DNA from 4 places in the Brevibacillus sp. NPDC058079 genome. Region 1 is predicted to be linked to each of the others. Evidence: riboswitches for the same ligand, from Rfam matches in the RefSeq annotation. Region 1 holds a riboswitch; each other region holds the start of a gene.

Region 1 (5,176 bases):
GTTCATCGGTAACGACACTTGCCCTCGCCCAAAAGTCATGCTTTGCATAGGAATCGCCCGTCCATACCTCCGTAATTTCTCCTGAAGAGAGCTTTAGTGGTACGGCTTCGCTTTCTTTTAACACGGCGCCACTTTTGTTTTGCAATCGCAGTTTCAAGTCGATCTCCAACGGCTGATCCGACTGATTCCGTACCAGGATCAGACTAGTATACGGATACCCAGCACAATTTTTGGTACAGTCTTGTCTGCTGTATACGATGGCGAGATCAATCGGCTTCTCATTGTCCATCTTCGCCGCTTTCCACTGGTCTTTTGCTTTTTGTACGACGGTGACGTACTCCGCCTTTTTCAAAAAGGGCCCCATGCCTAAAAAAGCAGCAGCAAAAAAGCTAAACAAACCAAAAGCTGTGCATAGAAAAACGAGGTTCATTTTCCAAAACTGTTTTCTCATCATGATCAAAAAAACAATATACATGAGGATACAAACAAACACCAACAGGATACAAAAGTATAAAAATACCTCCAAGTCGGACTCCGTGGGTAACACCGGAATGCCATACTTCATTTGCCAATATACATTCGCAGCGAAGCAGCCTCCGTAAATCAATACGGCAGAAGCAATCGTGAGCCCCCATTTTTTCCAGAAAGGAGGCTTTTGAAAAATGGCTGCAAGAACCCCCACCAAAATAGGAAGGCCAAATAAGGGAATGAGCAAGTAATGCATCGAAAACCTCCCGCATTTCATTGTCATTATTTTCTACGAATGATATTCCGAAAAGTCTTCAAAATACATGGCAAACCATTTCGAAAAGGAGAGGGATACGCAAGTGCAAGCCGCTCGTCGCCTATTTTGTTATCGGAACATGATGCCCCTACTCTCCACTGTACTTTTCCTGTTCCTCTTTCAGCCGTTCCCTACCTATGCCCAGCCTCCCTATGCAAAATGGGGCAGGCTCGCGATGCAGGAGACGATGAAGCGATATCCAAACGCTCAAATTGTGGACTACCTTCATGTCGGACGAAAACAAAAAACGCCCACCACGTCAGAAGAGACGTTTAAGCTCTTGCTTCAAGAAGGCAATCGCAGGTGGGCGTTACTCATTCATATTGAATTCGTGAATCAGACAGAAGATGTCGTAAACATCTCCTATGAGGAGACTCGCTAGTCAGCGAGCTGTTCCATCTCTTTCATCATGACTTCCATGTCCATGTCAGCTGCCATCCCGTACGCGCGGCGCATGTTTCCATCTCCATCCACAAGGAACATGCGAGCCGTATGAGCATAAGAACCATCTGGCTGCTTCATGACCATCAGACCAAAATCCTTCGTCACTTTCTCTACAGCCTGAGCGTCCCCTCGCAGGAACTTCCAGCTACTCTGATCTGCCTTGAACTTGGCTGCGTACTCCTGCAAGACTTCCGGCGTATCGTTATCAGGGTCAAAGGAAATGGAGATAAACTCTACTTTGTCTCCGAACAGTCCCTTTTCCTTCAACTGATCTTGCAGCTTGGCCATGTTGTACGTAGTCGCCGGACAAATATCCGGGCACTTGGTAAACATAAACTCCACCAGTCGTACTTTGCCAGCACTTTCATTAAATGTATAGGTTGTTCCGTCACTGTTGTCTAAGGTGAAGTCCGCGATGGGCTTCAACACTTCGATCTTCTCTTCTGTCATATACTTATAACCAAATACTCCGACGATAGCCAAAAGGATAATACCAGCTAACACAGGAAACCAATGTTTTTTCATCGCAGATTCCTGCTGCAATTGTGTTCCTTCACTCACGGGTTGCTTCCTCCCTGCTTGTCCCATGCGAGATGCCTCCTGATTACACACGGGAGGCATTCACACTGTTTCTATACCTTCTTACTGTTCCACTTCACCTGGCCATGCGAGCATGCCGCCAACCATATTCGCCACGTCATACCCTTGTGCACTCAAATACTCTGTAGCTGTATTGCTTCTGGCACCACTGCGGCAAACCATCACAATCGGAATGTTCTTATCCAGCTCATCGATACGGTGCGGCAAAAAGCCGAGTGGGATCAGCTTAGCCTCTTTAATGTGACCTGCATTCCACTCATCTACTTCACGTACATCAATGACTTGCAGTTCCTCTTTGGCTTCCAGCTTTTCCAACAGCTCTTGTGGTGTCATTTCCTTTACTCCATGGCTCATCGCTATTTATCCTCCTATATGTACGATCAGATCAGTTGTAACCACCTCCATGATATCACACGCTTTTTTACTTTTCTAACGCGAAGAGCACTTGGCTTCACCATACATCCATGCTCCCTATTTTCTACCATTATCTCCTATTTGGCTGCGACAGTAGCCACACGGGATGTGAACAGCTTGAGGCAAAAGCGTTACAAATTAATGGCATGAGTGAATCTATATATACATAAAAACCTCCCTGATAACTTCCTATTATGCGTTGACAGCGAGGGGATATTTTCATACAATTACGACAACAACTTTTCTCATCAAGAGCGGTGGAGGGACAGGCCCTACGAAACCCGGCAACCAGCAGACTAGCTGCATGGTGCCAATTCCTGCAGAATCCAGTGATTCTGAGAGATGAACACAAGCCCGTGCATGATCGGAGCCTTCTTCTTCTCAGGAGAATGCTCCGTTTTTTATTAGCCGATTTCCCATAGTAAAAGGAGAGATGGACATGTCCGATCAACAACAATGGAAGCCAGAAACACTTGCGGTACACGGTGGACAGGAGGTTGACCCTGTAACAGGCTCACGTGCTGTTCCGATCTATCAGACGACCTCCTACGTTTTCCGTGATACGGAGCATGCTGCCAACCTGTTTGGCTTAAAAGAGTTTGGGAACATCTATACACGCATCATGAATCCGACACAGGATGTGTTTGAGAAGCGTGTTGCCCTGCTCGAAGGTGGTGTAGGCGCACTCGCGACCGCATCCGGGCAAGCTGCCATTACATTCGCCATTTTAAATATTGCGCATGCAGGAGACGAGATCGTCGCTTCCAGCAGCCTCTACGGTGGTACCTACAACCTGTTCGCCCACACTCTTCCCCGCCTCGGTATCAAGGTTCATTTTGCTGATCAATCCAATCCGGAAAATTTCCGTGCCTATATCAATGAAAAAACAAAAGCCGTGTTCTGCGAGACGATCGGCAACCCGCGCATTGATGTCGCTGATATCGAGGCGATCGCCAATATTGCCCACGAAAATGGCGTGCCTTTGATCGTGGACAACACCTTCGCGACTCCGATTTTGTGCCGTCCTTTTGAGCACGGGGCCGATATTGTCGTGCATTCCACCACCAAATTCATCGGCGGCCACGGAACAGCAATTGGCGGTATCATCGTAGACTCCGGAAAATTCGACTGGAACAACGGAAAATTCCCAGGTCTGACTACACCTGACCCAAGCTACCATGGTGTCGTCTATACAGAGGCAGTCGGTCCACTCGCCTATATTATCAAGGCGCGCGTCCAGCTCCAGCGCGATATCGGAGCGGCTGTCGCCCCAATCAACTCCTTCTTGTTCCTGCAAGGATTAGAAACACTGCATCTGCGCATCGAGCGGCATAGCCAGAACGCCTTGGCAGTAGCTCAATTCCTCACCAATCACTCTGCCGTAGAGTGGGTGAGCTATCCAGGGCTGGAGTCAGACTCCCAGCATGAATTGGCACAAAAATATTTGCCAAAAGGTGCTGGCGCGATCCTGACCTTTGGAATTCGCGGTGGCATTGAGGCAGGAAAAACATTGATCGAATCAGTGAAGCTGTTCTCCCATCTCGCAAATGTCGGGGACTCCAAGTCACTCATCATTCATCCAGCTAGCACAACACATCAGCAAATGACAGAAGAAGAGCAGGCAGCAGCCGGAGTGACTCCGGGACTCATTCGCCTCTCCGTCGGCACAGAATCAATCGACGATATCATCTCTGATCTGGAGCAAGCCTTGCAGCGTGCGTTGCAATTATCTACGGTAGGTTAACCATACCTTTACAAGGAAAGAAGAATCACGTGATCTCTTTGGATAGAGGTTTGTGATTCTTCTTTTACTTTTTTATTTTCGTTCGAAAATAATTGAACTTTTCATTCGATGTTTTTATAATACTATCATTCAAGAAAATTTTGGGAGAGTGGATAGACGTGAAAGTTTTAAATATCGGAAGTGAACGGACAACATATCGCGTGGAGATCTCGTATTCTCCTTTATTCGAAGCAGCCTTGGGAATCGCTGCCGCTACCTACGATCAATTGCATCACACGATGGAACACCCTCCTGCCTACTGGCGTCAACTGTTGGACGAGCTGTCACCTTCTGTACGGCAAGAAGTCGACTATGCGAAGGAGCACAACACGTGGAAGACGCTTTTGCAACTGCTCGATCTTTGCCCTTTCACAGATGTGGATTCATTTCTCTCCTATGTCAGAGAGCTCTCAACAGAACAGCTCCGATATGAGGCCCTCCCTTATCTAGGTGAAAATATGCAGGAAGCACGTCGAAAGGCTGCACAAGGAAACAAGGAGGATTGCACCGTGTTGCAGGAAGCGTGCCGTGCGCACCTCTTTTTTGAAGCGTATATCGGTCATATTACTTCCGTTGATGCAGAAGAGCTGCGGAGTCATATTCTCCGATTGATGGAAGGCTGGTATATCATTCATATCAAGCCGCGTGAGGAAGAAATCGTTCGCATGCTAGAAAGGGATTGGTCGCAAAAGCAAAGCAAGCTAGGAAAGCTCAACCCGGAAGCCTTAGTGGAGTATGCGACGGGATCGAGCTACCTCCCTGAGCCTGCCGTGACACGCGTACTGCTGATTCCACAAGCGATCTATCGCCCGTGGACCGTACAGGCTGATGCTGTCGGGACGAAAATTTTTTATTACCCTGTTGCCGACGAAAATTTGCACGATGCTGTAGATCCTAATCAGCCACCCCCTTCACTGGTGCAAGCCTTAAAAGCACTCGGTGATGAGCATAGGCTGCGCATGGTCAAAATGCTGGCGGAAAAGGACCTGAGTCTGCAAGAGATAACAGATCAACTCTCCATGGCGAAATCGACAGTGCACCATCACCTGTCCATGCTGCGGTCTGCCCATCTCGTTGAAACGGCAGGCTCCCGTTACAGACTCCGCCGTCATACGCTGGACAAGCTCCCCCTGATGTGGGATGAATTCCTG
Region 2 (5,176 bases), on a different contig from region 1:
TATTCTCCCGTTTTCGATCAGCTACATCTCTTAAGCGCCCCGCAATCGCGAAGTTCACTGAAGGGTAGCCGTATGTACGTAAGATCGGAAATGCTTCTTTGTAATAACTCTCATACCCATCGTCGAACGTAATCAAAACAGCATTCTCAGTCGGTAAGGTACCCGTCTCCATAAATCGCAGGAACTCATCCAACGATATCGGATTCAGGTCGTTATCATGCAAAAATTTCATGTGTCGGGCAAATTGATCAGGAGCTATGACATACCGCTGATTCGATTGATCCGTGACATGATGGTACGTCAAAACCACAACCTGATTGTTATACCACTTTTTCGTTTGAACCGCTGCTTCTTCAATTGGTGTGACGTTTGGCTCAGCATTTTTTGTCTCACTTATGCTTATAGACGTATCCACTTGGGGAAAAGGTTGCACTTCTTGTTTATTCTTTTTTTCCAGAAAAGATTCGCCTAACAACCCAATAGCCACTGCAAAAAACAAAAAAGTAAGAAACACGATCAGGAAGAGCCTTCTGTTCGGCAAAAAAACCCCTCCTCTACTTCCTCACTAGGAGATTCGACACAGTCCTACAAATTCCTGTGCAACAATTGACCCAATAATTGGATGACTCTGCTCCTAAAAAGAAAAAGAGCCCAGTAGCAATACCAGGCTCTTTTTATGTCATTCAGCAATATTACAGTTGAGCAGCCTCTTGCTTCAGAACTTCTGCTTTGTCTGTTTGCTCCCAAGGAACATTCAGGTCATTGCGTCCAAAGTGGCCATATGCAGCTGTTTGTTTGTAGATAGGACGACGCAGGTCGAGCTGCTTGATGATACCAGCAGGACGCAGGTCGAAGTGTTTGCGAACCAATTTCACCAGAGCTTCTTCGGAAATGGTACCTGTACCGAAAGTATCTACTGCGATGGAAACTGGTTGTGCTACACCAATTGCGTAAGCAACTTGTACTTCGCATTTGTCTGCGAGACCAGCAGCCACGATGTTTTTCGCTACATAACGAGCTGCGTAAGCACCGGAACGGTCAACTTTAGTCGGATCTTTACCTGAGAACGCACCGCCGCCATGACGAGCATAACCGCCGTAAGTATCTACGATGATTTTGCGACCAGTCAAGCCAGCATCCCCTTGTGGTCCGCCAATTACGAAACGGCCAGTTGGGTTGATGAAGTATTTGGTATCAGCGTCCAACAGTTCAGCTGGAACAACTGGTTTGATTACTTGCTCAACCAGATCTTGCTTGATTTGCTCCAGAGTTGTTTCAGGAGCATGTTGAGTAGAAATAACGATTGTATCGATACGAACTGGTTTGTCGCCATCGTACTCAACGGTTACTTGTGTTTTTCCGTCAGGACGGAGGTAAGCAAGTGTTCCGTTTTTACGTACTTCAGTCAGACGACGAGCCAATTGGTGGGACATGCTGATCGGAAGCGGCATCAGCTCAGGTGTTTCATTGCAAGCAAAACCAAACATCAAACCTTGGTCACCAGCACCAATTGCTTCGATCTCAGCGTCAGTCATTTTGCCTTCGCGTGCTTCCAATGCTTGGTCTACACCAAGTGCAATGTCAGCGGACTGCTCGCCAATTGCAGTAATAACACCGCAAGTGTCAGCGTCAAAACCGAATTTCGCACGGTCATAACCGATTTCACGAATGGTTTCACGAACGAGCTTTTGGATATCCACATAAGTGTTTGTAGTGATTTCACCTGCTACGAGAACCAAACCAGTAGTTACGGAAGTTTCGCAAGCTACGCGAGCGTTTGGATCTTTGGACAGGATCGCATCCAAGATGGAGTCGGAAATTTGGTCACAAATTTTATCCGGATGTCCTTCAGTTACAGATTCGGATGTAAACAGACGACGACCTTTTTGCAAAGCCATGAGAAAATACCTCCTTTGACCTCATACAAATAGTGTGGTAGCCGAGTCAGGATTTTATCTACGTAAACGCAAATAAAAAACCTTTTCCATTTTTTAGGAGGAAAAGGTTTGAGCGTTTTTTGCTTCCTTCATCCTCTTATCGGCCAGAACAGATGTCCGTTCTGCTGGTTAGCACCGCTCTAGATCGGTTGCCGGGCTTCATAGGGCCAGTCCCTCCGCCTGCTCTGGATAAGAGTATCCATTACGGATAATAGAATAATTGTTTTTTTCAGAGATGTCAATAGGAAAATTTTTACTTATAGTTGATAGGCTTTGGAAAGTACCACCACTACCTCGGCGCGAGTTGCCCTTCCATTCGGTTTAAAGGAAGAACCGTACCCATTGACCCATTTTCTAGATGTTAAAGCCTCAATAGCAGGAGAAGCCCAGTGACTCGTTGGCACATCCTGATAATTCGATGTACCACGGTTATACATCAAGACATCACGTGCCCGCGCGATCATTACCGCCATCTCTGCACGCGATATCGGCTGATCCGGCTTCATTTCATTCTTCGGGTACCCTTTCAAAATCCCTAATTGATAGGCTACACCTAGGTTGTGATAAGCCCAGTGCCGCTTTGGCATATCCCTGAAGGTCGTTTTTCCTGTGTAGGTAGTCGCTACCTTGGAACCGGTCGCACGCATTGATTTAAGCAGCATCGTGGCAAACTCTGCACGGGTCACTGCCTGATTCGGCTTGAACGACGCATCATTAAACCCATTTACTATATCGCGAGAGCTAAGTCTGACGATCTCTGAGCGCGCCCAGTGGTCCGAAATATCGCGATAGCCCGCTATCAATTTCTGCTGTGTCACCGTGAGTCGGTACGATTCATATTTGAACGCAGTCCCGCTATTAAGGCGTACATAATATTTTCCTGGTTGCAAACGCAAACCGATAACATCGTTTCCTCGGTTAGACAGCTCCGCTACCTCATTCGTCGAAGCGATCGCATAGTTCATGTTTCGATCGCTATAGAGCGCAAAACGAAAGCCACTATCGACAGGAATGTACGGCGCTCGGAACGTCACATACGATTCACTATTCACAGTAAATTGGAACCAGTCGGAATCAGTAGCTGTCGGTATTGTGCCTGACATCACTGTTCCACCGCTTAACGGAGACGCTTTTTGATAAGTGTCATTCGGCTCATTAAAATCTTTTTTTACTGGCGTGTATCCCAGATCCAGCTGATATTCGCCATTCACCGCATTGCGATTGTACTCACTCACACGGATGTAATACTTGCCTGGTGACACTTCTTTTTGGGCGCGTTCTGTCGGATTGTCTTTCGTTCCATTATCGTAGTTAGGGTCCCATACAACCATCTTTTTTCCGAGCTCTTGTTTACCGATACTCAGCAATAGATCGAAACGCTTGTTATCAGGACTAACGGAGACATCCAAATGCCCGTATTCACGAACATAGTAGGAGAACCAATCCTGATCCCCTTCATCGTGGAAATTGCCTGTTACACTGATTTCGTTGCCTACGAGCGGCCTTGCCGTCTCTTGCGTATCGTTCGGTTCGTTACGGTCCGGATTGATGGTAAACTTACTCGTCAACACGTAGGTAAAAGCGTTGTTGACCCCTCCGTTACGCATTAACCGGATATTCATTCGTCCCGCCTTGACCGGGACAGTTATCGTATCCCCATTCCCGAAGTACTGCGTGATCGGCGGACGATTCTCTGGGTAAAAGGTAGCTGCCATCGCTGAAGAAACACCGGAAGTCACTGACGCTGAGAAGCTGACCTTCCCATCGTAAGGGATGTCCATCTTCAGCCAGTCTATCGTGTCTTTGGGCCCTAAATTTCCACGTATTTGCGATTCGATCGGAAACGCTTTGGCTGAGTACGTCTGATTATTTGGCTCTAAAAAGTCATGGGATAAGGCCGTTCGAACTGCCTTGTCGACATTTAACAACCCGTAGCCCGTTTTCCGATCCCATCCCTTTTCCCCTAAGTCCGTAGCCGTTTGAAAAAGCAATTGTCTCACATCAAATGGACTTAGTTTGGGATGACGAGCTAGTATGAGCGCTGCTGCACCCGCTACTTGTGGTGCCGCTGCTGAAGTACCGCTAAAAGAACCGTATTTTCCCCCAAGCTTGGTCGTATAAACATTGAAACCAGGCGCTACTAGGTTCAGCTCAGGTCCTGTATTGCTTTGATACAGCACTTCATTGTTACTCCTTACAGCCCCTACCGCTAACACCGTAGGATAAGCTGCGGGATAAGCCACACGGCTACTCTCATTGCCACTAGCTGCAATCAGAACAGCTCCGCTTATTTCCGCTCGTTGCACAGCATTCGCCAGTTCCTTAGAGTAGGCCATACTGCTTAGAGACATCACGATGACTTTGGCACCACGATCCAAGGCAGTATTGATACCCTTAGCAAGAGTCTGCACCGTTGTATCTCCATTTTTGGCCAAAACTTTAATCGGCAAAATCTTGGCATTCCACAAGACACCGGATACACCAATACTGTTATTCCCGCTAGCAGCCAGTACACCAGTTACTTCTGTTCCATGTCCGTTATCGTCCTGGGCAGATCTCCCGGGATTGACAAGATTCACACCCGGCAGAAGGTTGTCCTTCAAATCAGGATGCTTATAGTCCGCACCGGAGTCCAACACCGCAATGATAATCTGTTCATTACTATTTACAACTGACCAGGCTTGATGAGCTCTAATCTGACTCAAATGAAGCTGGTTACTTAAATAGTAGTCATTTGATGCTGGTGGTGCTGCAGCATAGATCGTTTGGTTATTTGCCATCACTAGCGCAACACTTAACGCAGTCGCTACTGACATGTTCACTGATTTTTTCATGCAAAACATTCCTTCCTTCTCTCCCCTGCACAATTAGCAGTCTAAAAGGAATTCAGGTATTTATCTTCTCGTCCTAGCATAGCGGATGAAAAGGGAGACATGCAACCCTGATCACCCAATATTTGGAACGTCATTACAGTACAAAACCCTTTTCACCATGGGCAAAAAGGGTTTTCTTCTTACTGTAACAAACCTTTATTGTCTTCCACTTCAGGTGTTACCTGAGCTTTTTCTTTTTTTCTTTGTTGTGCTTTCGGAATAAAAGCAGTCAGTTCCGCCAGATTTACCTCTTCCTTTTTAATCGAGGAGAACGGAATATCAAATGCCCATACACGATGGCTATTTGCTTCAACCTTCATGTTTTCTAAGGTGAAGTGTACACGTGCGACGGTATCGCCATCCTTA
Region 3 (5,176 bases), on a different contig from region 1:
GTTCAGGTAGACAGAGATAGACGACCCATTGGCAGAATGAAAATGGGCAGCCCAGAACAAAATACTTGTAACCCTGCCCTCCTCACGAAGGAAGGCAATACTGGGAAAGGGAGAATGCCTGTGAAACGGATCATGATCTTCTGCCTCGGTTTTAGCTTGTTGCTTACAGCATGCATGTCGGGCAATAAACCACCGGCGAATCAGGCTGCACAGCCGAAGCATGCCACTCATACTCAACGCGTTCAGCAAACAGCTCCTAAGCCTGCTTATAATCAATCTTCGCAAGCTACCGCTGATCGTCTGGTCCAACTGGCAACACGTGTGAAAAGAGTACACAGCGCGACTGCTGTGGTCTTGGGCAAATATGCCGTAGTCGGTATTACTGTGGACCCGAATCTGGATCGCCCAGAAGTCGGCGTCATTAAGTATACGGTTGCGGAGGCACTGAAAGAAGACCCTCAAGGAGCGAACGCTGTCGTAACCGCAGACCCCGCCGTCGTACAACGGTTACGGGAGATGAGAGATGATATTCGCCGCGGTCATCCTGTTGCCGGAATTACGGAAGAGTTAGCGGATATCGTAGGTCGGATCATACCGCAACTACCGCGCAGTGTGCAGCCTCGCGAAGAAACACCTGCTCAAGTAAAAGAAAAACGCATGCACAAAGAGCCACAAGGACAAAACAAGATCAACGTAAATCGTACAGGAACACCTTAAAAGAAAAGAGGTATCCCCCGAATTTAAGCCCGGGAGAATACCTCTTTTTCTTTATGGACTGGTGCTTCAGATGGCAAATGATCCAAAGCTTGCTTCAAATCTGCCACCAAGTCATCGAAATCCTCCAAACCAGCTGACAGCCTGATCAAACCATCTGTTATTCCCCTTGCAGCTCTTTCCTCAGCAGGCATCGCTGCATGTGACATCGTAGCTGGGTAGGAGAGAATCGTTTCCACTGCCCCGAGGCTGACAGCCACAATCGGCAATTTTACGCGATCAAACAACGCTTTTGCTCGCTCGCGGCTCCCTACATCAAAAGAAAGAACAGCCCCATGACCGGTCGCTTGTTGTGTTTGAATCAGGTGACCGGGATGATCCTCCAGTCCTGTATAGTAGACTCGGCTTACCTGTGGATGCGAAGACAACCAGTCAGCCAAGCTCGCGGCTGTTTTCGTACTGACATCCAGTCGGGCTTTCAATGTTTTGAGCCCACGCATTACGAGCCAGCAGTCCTGCACACCCAAAATCGCTCCCATGCCATTCTGGATAAAGTAGAGCTGTTCCCCTAACGCAGCCTCTCTGGTCACAGCCAGACCTGCCACGACGTCGCTATGCCCTCCGATAAACTTCGTTGCACTATGAATGACCACATCTGCGCCAAGCTCCAATGGCCGCTGGTAATACGGTGTAAGGAATGTATTATCGACAATGACGAGCAAGCCGTGCTCCTTCGCGATACGAGAAACCGCTGCAATATCTGTCACCTTTAAGGTGGGATTGGAGGGGGTCTCCAGGTAAACCCCTTTCGTTGCCGGTGTAATGGCCGCACGAACGGCTTCTGTATCTGTTGCATCCACGAACGTAACGGAGATGCCCATTCTCGACAATACCTTGGTCAAAAACCGAAACGTGCCACCGTATACATCTTCCGCCACTACTACATGGTCTCCAGCTGAAAACAACATGAACACGCTGGAAATGGCAGCCATGCCAGATGAGAACGCGAAACCGCGTGAGCCTCCCTCCAGAGACGCAATGGCTTCCTCCAAAGCCTGCCTGGTCGGATTGCCTGATCTGGCATAATCGAATGTACCTGGCTGATCGATATCAGCCTGATGAAACGTGGAAGCCTGATAAATTGGAACCGACGACGCACCTGTGAACGGGTCAATGCAAGTCGAACCGTGGAGGAGCTTGGTTGCAAAATTCATCGTACACTCCCTCCTACGACCAAACTAGCATTCAAGGCCTGAAACAAATCGGCTACGACATCATCTGGATGCTCGATGCCAACCGACAGTCGCAACAATCGATCACAAACACCGACATGCTCTCTGACTTCTTGCGGGATATCGGCGTGAGTTTGCGTCGCCGGATACGTACACAATGACTCGACACCACCCAGACTTTCTGCAAAGGACACGATTTGCAGATTTTGCAGGAACAATCCCACCTGCTCTGCATCACGTACGCGGAACGATACCATCCCACTATGCCCAGTCGCTTGATTCACCTGGATCTCATGTCCCGGATGCTCTGGCAGACCTGGATAAAATACCTCAGCCACTGCTGGATGCTCACGCAACTTTTCCGCTACAATCAAGGCATTGGATTGGTGGCGCTCCATCCGCAATGCCAATGTTTTCATCCCGCGAACGAGAAGCCAACAATCTTGCGGTCCGAGTACAGCACCGATTGAATTGTGCAAAAACCGGATTTTTTCCGACAACTCTTCTCCTTTTGTTACGATGAGTCCCGCCAGCACATCGTTATGTCCTGCCAAATACTTGGTTGCACTATGTAGGACGATATCTGCACCAAGCTCTAGTGGGCGTTGACAATACGGGGTTAAGAATGTGTTGTCTACAATCGTCAGGATCCCGTGCTGTTTCGCCAATTGTGTTACTGCTCGAATATCAGTAATCTGCATGAGCGGATTGGTTGGCGTCTCGACGAAGATGGCCTTTGTATCCGGGCGAATCGCATCATTGAGTGCACGAATGTCACGCAAATCCACGTACGAAAACGTCAGACCGTAACGAGAGAGCACTTGCTCGAACAATCGATAGGTTCCCCCGTACAGATCGAGTGAAACGATCAGATGATCCCCTTGGGAAAACAAACCCATGACAGTATGAACAGCAGCCATTCCTGAGGCGCAAGCAAATCCTGCATCCCCTGATTCCGCTTCAGCGATAGTCTCCTCCAAAATGGTTCGAGTAGGATTAGCTGTGCGTGTATAATCATATCCAGTGCTCTGGCCCAAGGCAGGATGGCGATAGGCTGTTGCATAGTAAACAGGAAAGCTCACCGCCCCTGTTTTTTCGTCTCTGCCTACTCCCGCCTGAATCAATTTCGTTTCCAATTTCATGTCTGTTTCTCTCCCTCCAATTGTGTACGAGGGCATCAAAAAAGCCCCCTTTCCTCTGAAAGAAGGCTTTGTTTACGTCACCGTAAGCAAATCCTTCTCATCTTTCAGAGTTTGATAACTCTGCAGGAATTAGCACCATTATCTCCCTGTTAAAATACAGGTGATTGGTTGCCGGGCATCATCGGGCCAGTCCCTCCGCCGCTCTGGATAAGAAGATTGCTATTCAATTTGATTGACCCTAATACTAAAGGATCGGCAGGATTCTTGTCAACAATTTATTTCCACCCGTTAATTTGCATCTTTCAAGGCGGTCATAACTTGATTGTCCAGCTTCGCTGCCGCATTTTTGTCATACGTCTTTTCATATTGTGGTTCTACGGAAATACGGGAACCGTAAAACATAATATCACGAACAGCCTCAATCTTGATTTCTGCCATGGCCAGCTTGAGCGGAACACCTTCCAGTCGGTCTGTTTTGACGACAGCACGACCATTAATGGCGAAAGACGAGCCGGCACCGATCAAATGCAGGACAACTTGCGGTTCCTTCGCAATATTAGCCAAAATACGTGAGCGATTATCCACGGCAAAACGAATCATATCGGCGCTGACAGCATACGTCCAGGACAAAGAGCTGAGCGATGGTGCCCCTGACTCATGGTCTACTGTGCCCAAGGTAACAAAACGCTCCTTTTGCAAGAGCTTGAATAAATCTTCGGAAAGAGATTGGGAAACAGTTTCAGCCATTTCAAAGCCTCCTAACAAACGTTTTGTACGTTCATTTTACCCTTCGCTTAGCTGATAGGCAAACGTTTCCTCTTCACCTTGATTCTGGTTGTCTTTTTCCCTAGACTGGTAGGTAACGATACCGAATGATGGAAGGGGTTGGACACCTTGTCGCCTACAGACCGCCTCATGCAGCAAATTGATCAAGTCCTTGAAGAGCTTCAGGAAGTTCGGAAGGTAAATGAGCGGATGCATAAAATTGCGATGTTCCTGGAAGATATTCGACTAGCAGATGTGATCCAAAATTACACAGCCCCGCGCAAGCTGCTCTGGATCAATTTCCTCGCAGGTCTTGCCCGGGGTCTGGGGTTGACGATTGGTACTGCTATCGTTTTGGCTTTCCTCGGCTCCCTCTTGACGCAATTTCTTTCCATCCCCATTCTGGGGGATTACATCAGACAATTGGTGGAGTACGTCGAGACGTACAAGCAGCGACCTTAACGCTAGAGCCTAGTCTCTGTCGTCACGATCATCATCGACCTGGTCATTATCGTCATCATGATGTTTGTCGTGCTTTTTCCAATAGCCATACGCGTTGCCGTTGGGATGCTTATCTTTCTGCTTCCCTTTTTCTTTTTTCTTTTTGTCATCATCATCGTCTTTATCCTCGTCTGTTGGCTTCACAGGCTCGACAATGACTTTTGTGCTTAATGCAACGTCAGCTTTCTTAACCAGCTTATCGTCTTCATACAATGCGAATTGAATCGATTTGGCGCTAAAGGAATGGTTCTTGTACGACAACGTCAAAGAAAACTCACCTTTGTCATTCGGTTTAATCTCTTTTTTCTTCCCGTCAGGAGCGATCACAAACAATTCCGTATCGTCCTTTTTATTCCAGCCGCTTACTGTCCCCTTCACCTGAATGGACTTGGCGGCAGGATTGTTTACAGCAGTCGCCTTGATGGCATATTCGGTCGCTTGATCCTTATCAGGAGCGTTAACGATTTCTACCTGAACGGATTCGGAATCAACCTTCTTGCCATCCTCGTAAACCTCGATCAAGGCTTTTTGATCTTTTGCTGCTTGTACATCCTTTAGTGAAACGGTAAAGCTCCCTACACCATCCCACAGCTTTTTCACGTTTGCGTCTTTTTTCACGCCATTATAGGTGACAGTTACTTTGTCTGCCCCCTGCTTGACAATTCCTTTTACTTTTAATTCCTTTTTCTTCGCATCCAATACAGACATGGTATGGATGATCATTTCCTTATCTTCTTCTGCTTTTGGAACGATCTTTACCTTTTCGCTATCAACCAACTTGCTGCCTGCATAGGCACTTACGGTTACATACGGTTCATAGGA
Region 4 (5,176 bases), on a different contig from region 1:
TCGATAACGCCACGATCTACGTCATGCAGGGCCGTTTCCATCAGGCGTGAGATGTAAGGCGAGGTATAGACGATGAGCGGCACAATTGCTCCTTCAATTCCAATCGAAGTGCCCACGATCAACTCTGTAAAAGGAATGATCGCAACCATCAGGATAATAAAAGGCAACGAACGCACAATGTTGATGATCGTATTCAGGGTGTGATAGATGATTCTGTTCGGGAAAAGGTGATTCGCCTGTGTGATGACCAACAAAATCCCGAGCGGAATCCCGATCAACGTCGCAATGAACAGCGAAATTCCAACCATGATGACAGTCTCTTGCAGAGATTGCCCGAATACCGGAATCATATCAATCAAACGCTCCATTAGCTCCGCACCTCCTCTGGTGACACAATATCTACGCGGTAGACGGATTCGCGCAAGTAGCGAATGCCATCTTGAATGTCTTGTTCTTCGCCGGATATGTGCAAAAGCAGAATGCCGAGCGCTGTTCCTTTTATGGTCGTAATCGAGCCATACAACAGATTGGTGCTAATCGGAAAACGTGCAGATAGTGTTCCTAGAACAGGATCGAGAGCAGCATCCCCGCGAAAGGCAACGCGAACAATTTTGGAAACGGGTCCGGTTTCTTTTATTTTGGACAAAATCTCCTGTGGTACCTGATCGTCGAAAACCGTTTTGATAAAATTACGGGTCGTTTGCTCTTGCGGATTGCTGAAAACATCCAGAACAGAGCCTTGCTCGATGACGACACCGTTTTCCATGATGGCTACCTGATCGCAGATTTTTTTGATGACCTGCATCTCATGCGTAATCAGCACGATGGTCAGGTTAAACTTTCGATTGATGTCGAGCAACAGCTCCAGGATCGATTCGGTCGTCTGCGGGTCGAGAGCGGAAGTCGCTTCGTCACAGAGCAGGATTTCCGGATCAGTCGCAAGCGCACGAGCGATGCCCACCCGTTGCTTTTGTCCACCGGATAGCTGAGAAGGATAAGCGTTTGCTTTATCAGACAAGCCAACCAAGCCGAGAAGGTCTTCTACCTTGCGCTTAATGACATCTTTAGGGACGCGATTCATCCGCAAGATTTCCGCCACATTGTCAAAGACATTATAGGAAGAGAGCAGGTTGAAGTGTTGAAAAATTATCCCGATCTTTTTGCGAGCTTGCCGCAGCTCTTTTTCCTTGAGGGTCAGCATGTTCTGGCCATTGACGATCACAGAACCGCTAGTCGGCTTCTCCAACAGGTTGATGGTACGGAGCAGGGTGCTTTTCCCCGCTCCGCTAAAGCCGATAACCCCGTAGATTTGCCCTTTTTCCACCTGCAGGGATACGCCCTTCAATGCTTCTACCTGCTTGTTTCCTACTTGATACGACTTATGAATATCGGTTAGCTGTATCATAACGAGTTCTCCTTGTTGTTCTTGATGTTCCTGGCTTCGATCTTACCAGGACGGCAGTACAGCTCCTTCAAAACGTTCGTCGATGAATTTTTTCACTTCTTCCGAGCGGTAGATGTCCACCAGCTTTTTGACAGCGGGGTTGTCTTTGTTGGTTTCGTTGACTGCCAAAATGTTTACATATGGAGAGTCAGCTGTCTCAGCGAAGATCGCATCTTTTTGCGGGGAGTAGCCAGCTTCCATTGCGAAGTTCGTATTAATCGAAGCGACCTCTACGTTGCTCAGCGAGCGCGCCAGGAAAGCAGCCTCCAGCTCTTTGAATTGCAAATTTTTTGGATTTTCTACGATGTCCAGTGGTGTTGCGTTGTCACCCACGCCATCCTTGAGCTTAATCAAGCCAGCTGCCTGATAGAGTAGCAGGGCGCGTGCTCGGTTGGTAGGGTCGTTTTGAATGCCGACAACGCCGCCAGCAGGGATGTCCTCGACTTTTTTATGCTTGGTGGAGTACAGGCCCATCGGGTACGTGACGGTTTTTCCAACCTCGACGATCTTTGTTTTGTGATCTTGATTGAACTTCGCCAAGAACGGGATGGTTTGGAAGCTGTTTACATCGAGATTTCCTTTATCGAGAGCTTGGTTCGGCTGTACGTAATCGTTGAAAACGACGACTTCGACGTCGAGCCCTTTGCCTTTGGCGACTTCTTTTACTTTGTTGAGAATCTCTTCGTGCGGGCCGCCAGTGACGCCCACCTTGAGTGAGGTTTGCTCAGCAGCAGTGCCGCCGTTAGCAGGTGCAGCTTCTTGTTTACCGCCGCAAGCCGTTACGAGCGATGCAGCGAGCAGTAGTGTAGTGAGCAGTAGACCAGTCTTTTTCATGAAAATACCCCTTTTCTCTGGATGTAAGATGGAATAGAAAAAGCCTCTTCCGACAGAAGAGGCGAAAACTGCGAGTATGTATCCACACTGCAACAATACCTCTCTTATCTGTCGGAATAAATTCCGCTGGATTTGGCACCGTATCGTTTGCGATAGGTTGCCGAGGTGTCATAGGGCCAGTCCCTCAACCTCTCTTCATAAGAGAATGTGCTATGAAATTATCATTCCAAACATTGTTGTTAATTCTTATTTGGATAGTTGGATTATAACGACTGATTTTTTAGGTGTCAACTGTTTTTGCAAACGAATGACTTGGTGGAAAAATGTGAAATTGATCTAAATACGAATATTCTATTGAAGAATCGGAAAATCATTTGTATAATGAGAGCGAATGAACCCGATACCAGCTATCGCAGGTGATGACATGACTCTAGTGGACTCCAATGAAACCAGAAAAAAGCTGTCTGCCATCTATAATGAGATAGCAAAAGAGTTGTTCGGATTTGGAACGACATTGCTCCGAGTCACGATTGAAAATCAGATGATTACGTTCCAAGCCAAGCATCGCCGCTCTCCGCGCTCAGAAGCGTTAGAAGGAGAAGCACCGGCCCTCAAGCTCGAAGTCGATTTTCGGATGTCCCTTCTTTATAAGAAGAAACTGCGAGAGCGACTGGAAGTAGAGATGGGGTTGCCGTTGGAAGCTGTGCTACGGGACTATGATGCGCCTACGCAGTGGGCGATCACGAATGTTATTTTAGCTGAATCAGAACTGAATACCTGACGCAATCGTTCGGATTTTCTCTTTTGATCTATCTTAAGAGGAGACCGTAGACTTTGCGTAAAAACGGGTGTCACTTCTCTTTGTTTACGAAGAAAAGTGCTCTTGTTTAGAATGATACGTTCTAATCAAGGGTACTTTTCTTTTTATTGTATCACCATATTTTGTCATCAAATGAACCCAACTGGAGGAGAATTACGATGAAAAAATTACTTGCTGGAATTCTGTCTTTTTCTATGATGTCACTGGCTCTCGCTGGCTGTGGCAGCAATGATCAACCACAAGCGGGAGGAGCTGGCGGTGAAGCCAAGGGTGAGCCACAAAAGCTGGTCATTTCCACATGGGGCTTTTCCGAAGACTTTTTCCGCAAAGAAGTATATGAGCCGTTTGAAAAAGAACATAACGTGAAAATCGTGCTGGAAATCGGGAACAACGCAGAACGACTGAACAAAATTCGCCAAGGAAGCTCCGATGTAGACTTGATCTACCTCTCTGACTACTATGCACAGCAAGGGATTGAGAGTGGCGCATTTGAAAAAATCGACCGCAGCCGCATCCCGAACCTGGATCAAATCTACGACATCGCCAAAGCACCACTGGGCGAGGAGTACGGTCCAGCTTACACAATTGGCCAATTCGGGATTGCCTACAATCCAAAGCTTGTGAAAACAGAGATCAAGGATTGGAAAGACCTGTGGAACCCAGAGCTGACGGGCAAGTTGACACTGCCAAGCATTACGTCCACAACTGGCCCGATGGTTCTCGACAGTGCTTCTGCGGTCGCGGGCAGCAAGGAATTTAACGAGGATCAAGCCTTTGCGAAAATGAAAGAAGTCAACCAAAATGTAGTGAAATTCTACGATAAGACTTCCGAATACGTGAACATGTTTGGTCAAGAAGAAATCGGCGTAGGACCGATCATGGAAATGTACTTCAAAGACATCAAAGCCGCTGTTCCAGAAGCTGTTTTCGTACAACCTGCAAGCGGCGGATATGCGGTCATGAATACGGTTAACATCGTAAAAGGCTCGAAAAACAAAGCGCTGGCTGAAGACTTCATCAACTACCAGCTGAGCAAGGAAGTTCAGGAAAAAACAGCAAAAGCAAAAATCGATTCCCCTGTAAATAAGTCTGTTCAACTGACAGAAGAAGAAGCAAAAGGCGTAACGTACGGGGAAGAAACCGTAAGCAAGCTGAAAATGCTGGACATGAAATTCGTTAACGAGCACTCTAAAGCATGGATTGACCGTTGGAATCGTGAAATCACGCAATAACGAACGATAGAAAACAAAGGGCGAGGGTATAGACAATTTCGGATATACCCTCGTTTTTCAACGTATAGGAAATTATAAAATAAATTCCGGAGCGCATGAAAACATTCCGCTAAAACGCGGTCGCTCCACGTTGAATTGGCCTCGATAGAAGTTTTCTTATGAGGAATGAACGTGAGGAGGACCACTCGTGCAAAAGATCATTCTTGACGTGGATACGGGCATTGATGATGCGCTTGGCATTATTCTCGCTGTGAAGAGCGGGCAATTTGATCTGGTTGGCATCACTACGGTGAATGGCAACGTGTCGCTGCAAAAAGCTACAGAAAACACATGCAAAATTCTCGATTTCTTGCAAGTCGGTGAGCAAATCCCTGTTGTCTGTGGAGCATCTGAACCGTTGCTGCGGCCGTTATTTTTCGAGCACGCTGTACATGGTGAAGATGGCTTGGGAGGTGCCCTTGCCGGAGTTCCGATTTACAAGGAACCGACTGCTGGCTTTGCTCCTGATTTCATCGTGGAAAACGTACTCGCGCATTCCAGAGAGATTACACTCATCATGACGGGACCGTTGACCAATTTGGCGCTGGCAGTGAAAAAATGCCCGGAGCTGGTCCAACACGTCAAGGAAGTCATTTTCATGGGTGGAGTGGTCCGCGAGCATGGCAATGTGACGCCGGTTGCGGAGTATAACATGTACGTCGATCCAGAGGCAGCGAAGGTTGTGTTTCATGCCGGATTCCCGCAATTGACGCTGGTTGGGCTGGATGTGACGCGAAGAGTGCTGCTGAACGAGGAGCATATTCGCGAGCTAGGAGATACACCGATGGGCGAGTACGTAAGACAGAG

What was found. A riboswitch is a leader RNA that binds a small molecule or an ion and turns the genes downstream of it on or off. The one in region 1 is predicted to bind S-adenosylmethionine.
Region 2: it holds a riboswitch for S-adenosylmethionine, as region 1 does, so the genes downstream of both, metK (methionine adenosyltransferase) here and ACFVS2_RS28450 (homocysteine synthase) in region 1, are expected to answer to the same signal.
Region 3: it holds a riboswitch for S-adenosylmethionine, as region 1 does, so the genes downstream of both, ACFVS2_RS08945 (aminotransferase class I/II-fold pyridoxal phosphate-dependent enzyme) here and ACFVS2_RS28450 (homocysteine synthase) in region 1, are expected to answer to the same signal.
Region 4: it holds a riboswitch for S-adenosylmethionine, as region 1 does, so the genes downstream of both, ACFVS2_RS24215 (MetQ/NlpA family ABC transporter substrate-binding protein) here and ACFVS2_RS28450 (homocysteine synthase) in region 1, are expected to answer to the same signal.

Annotation. Positions count from the first base shown of each region.
Region 1 is NZ_JBHVSO010000013.1:27,467-32,642, forward strand. It holds gene ACFVS2_RS28430 (hypothetical protein) at 1-724, opposite strand, end outside; gene ACFVS2_RS28435 (YqzG/YhdC family protein) at 828-1,166, shown strand; gene ACFVS2_RS28440 (SCO family protein) at 1,163-1,789, opposite strand; gene ACFVS2_RS28445 (rhodanese-like domain-containing protein) at 1,871-2,182, opposite strand; SAM riboswitch class I at 2,485-2,591, shown strand; gene ACFVS2_RS28450 (homocysteine synthase) at 2,682-3,986, shown strand; gene ACFVS2_RS28455 (ArsR/SmtB family transcription factor) at 4,145-5,176, shown strand, end outside.
Region 2 is NZ_JBHVSO010000017.1:4,211-9,386, reverse strand. It holds gene ACFVS2_RS30725 (polysaccharide deacetylase family protein) at 1-541, opposite strand, end outside; gene metK (methionine adenosyltransferase) at 693-1,898, opposite strand; SAM riboswitch class I at 2,032-2,133, opposite strand; gene ACFVS2_RS30715 (S8 family peptidase) at 2,195-4,771, opposite strand; gene ACFVS2_RS30710 (SLAP domain-containing protein) at 4,951-5,176, opposite strand, start outside.
Region 3 is NZ_JBHVSO010000002.1:473,248-478,423, forward strand. It holds gene ACFVS2_RS08935 (YhcN/YlaJ family sporulation lipoprotein) at 115-717, shown strand; gene ACFVS2_RS08940 (trans-sulfuration enzyme family protein) at 741-1,928, opposite strand; gene ACFVS2_RS08945 (aminotransferase class I/II-fold pyridoxal phosphate-dependent enzyme) at 1,925-3,088, opposite strand; SAM riboswitch class I at 3,183-3,302, opposite strand; gene ACFVS2_RS08950 (pyridoxamine 5'-phosphate oxidase family protein) at 3,377-3,835, opposite strand; gene ACFVS2_RS08955 (DUF5665 domain-containing protein) at 4,004-4,315, shown strand; gene ACFVS2_RS08960 (hypothetical protein) at 4,325-5,176, opposite strand, start outside.
Region 4 is NZ_JBHVSO010000009.1:80,749-85,924, forward strand. It holds gene ACFVS2_RS24205 (methionine ABC transporter permease) at 1-368, opposite strand, end outside; gene ACFVS2_RS24210 (methionine ABC transporter ATP-binding protein) at 368-1,405, opposite strand; gene ACFVS2_RS24215 (MetQ/NlpA family ABC transporter substrate-binding protein) at 1,448-2,278, opposite strand; SAM riboswitch class I at 2,380-2,482, opposite strand; gene ACFVS2_RS24220 (DUF2294 domain-containing protein) at 2,703-3,059, shown strand; gene ACFVS2_RS24225 (ABC transporter substrate-binding protein) at 3,257-4,330, shown strand; gene ACFVS2_RS24230 (nucleoside hydrolase) at 4,518-5,176, shown strand, end outside.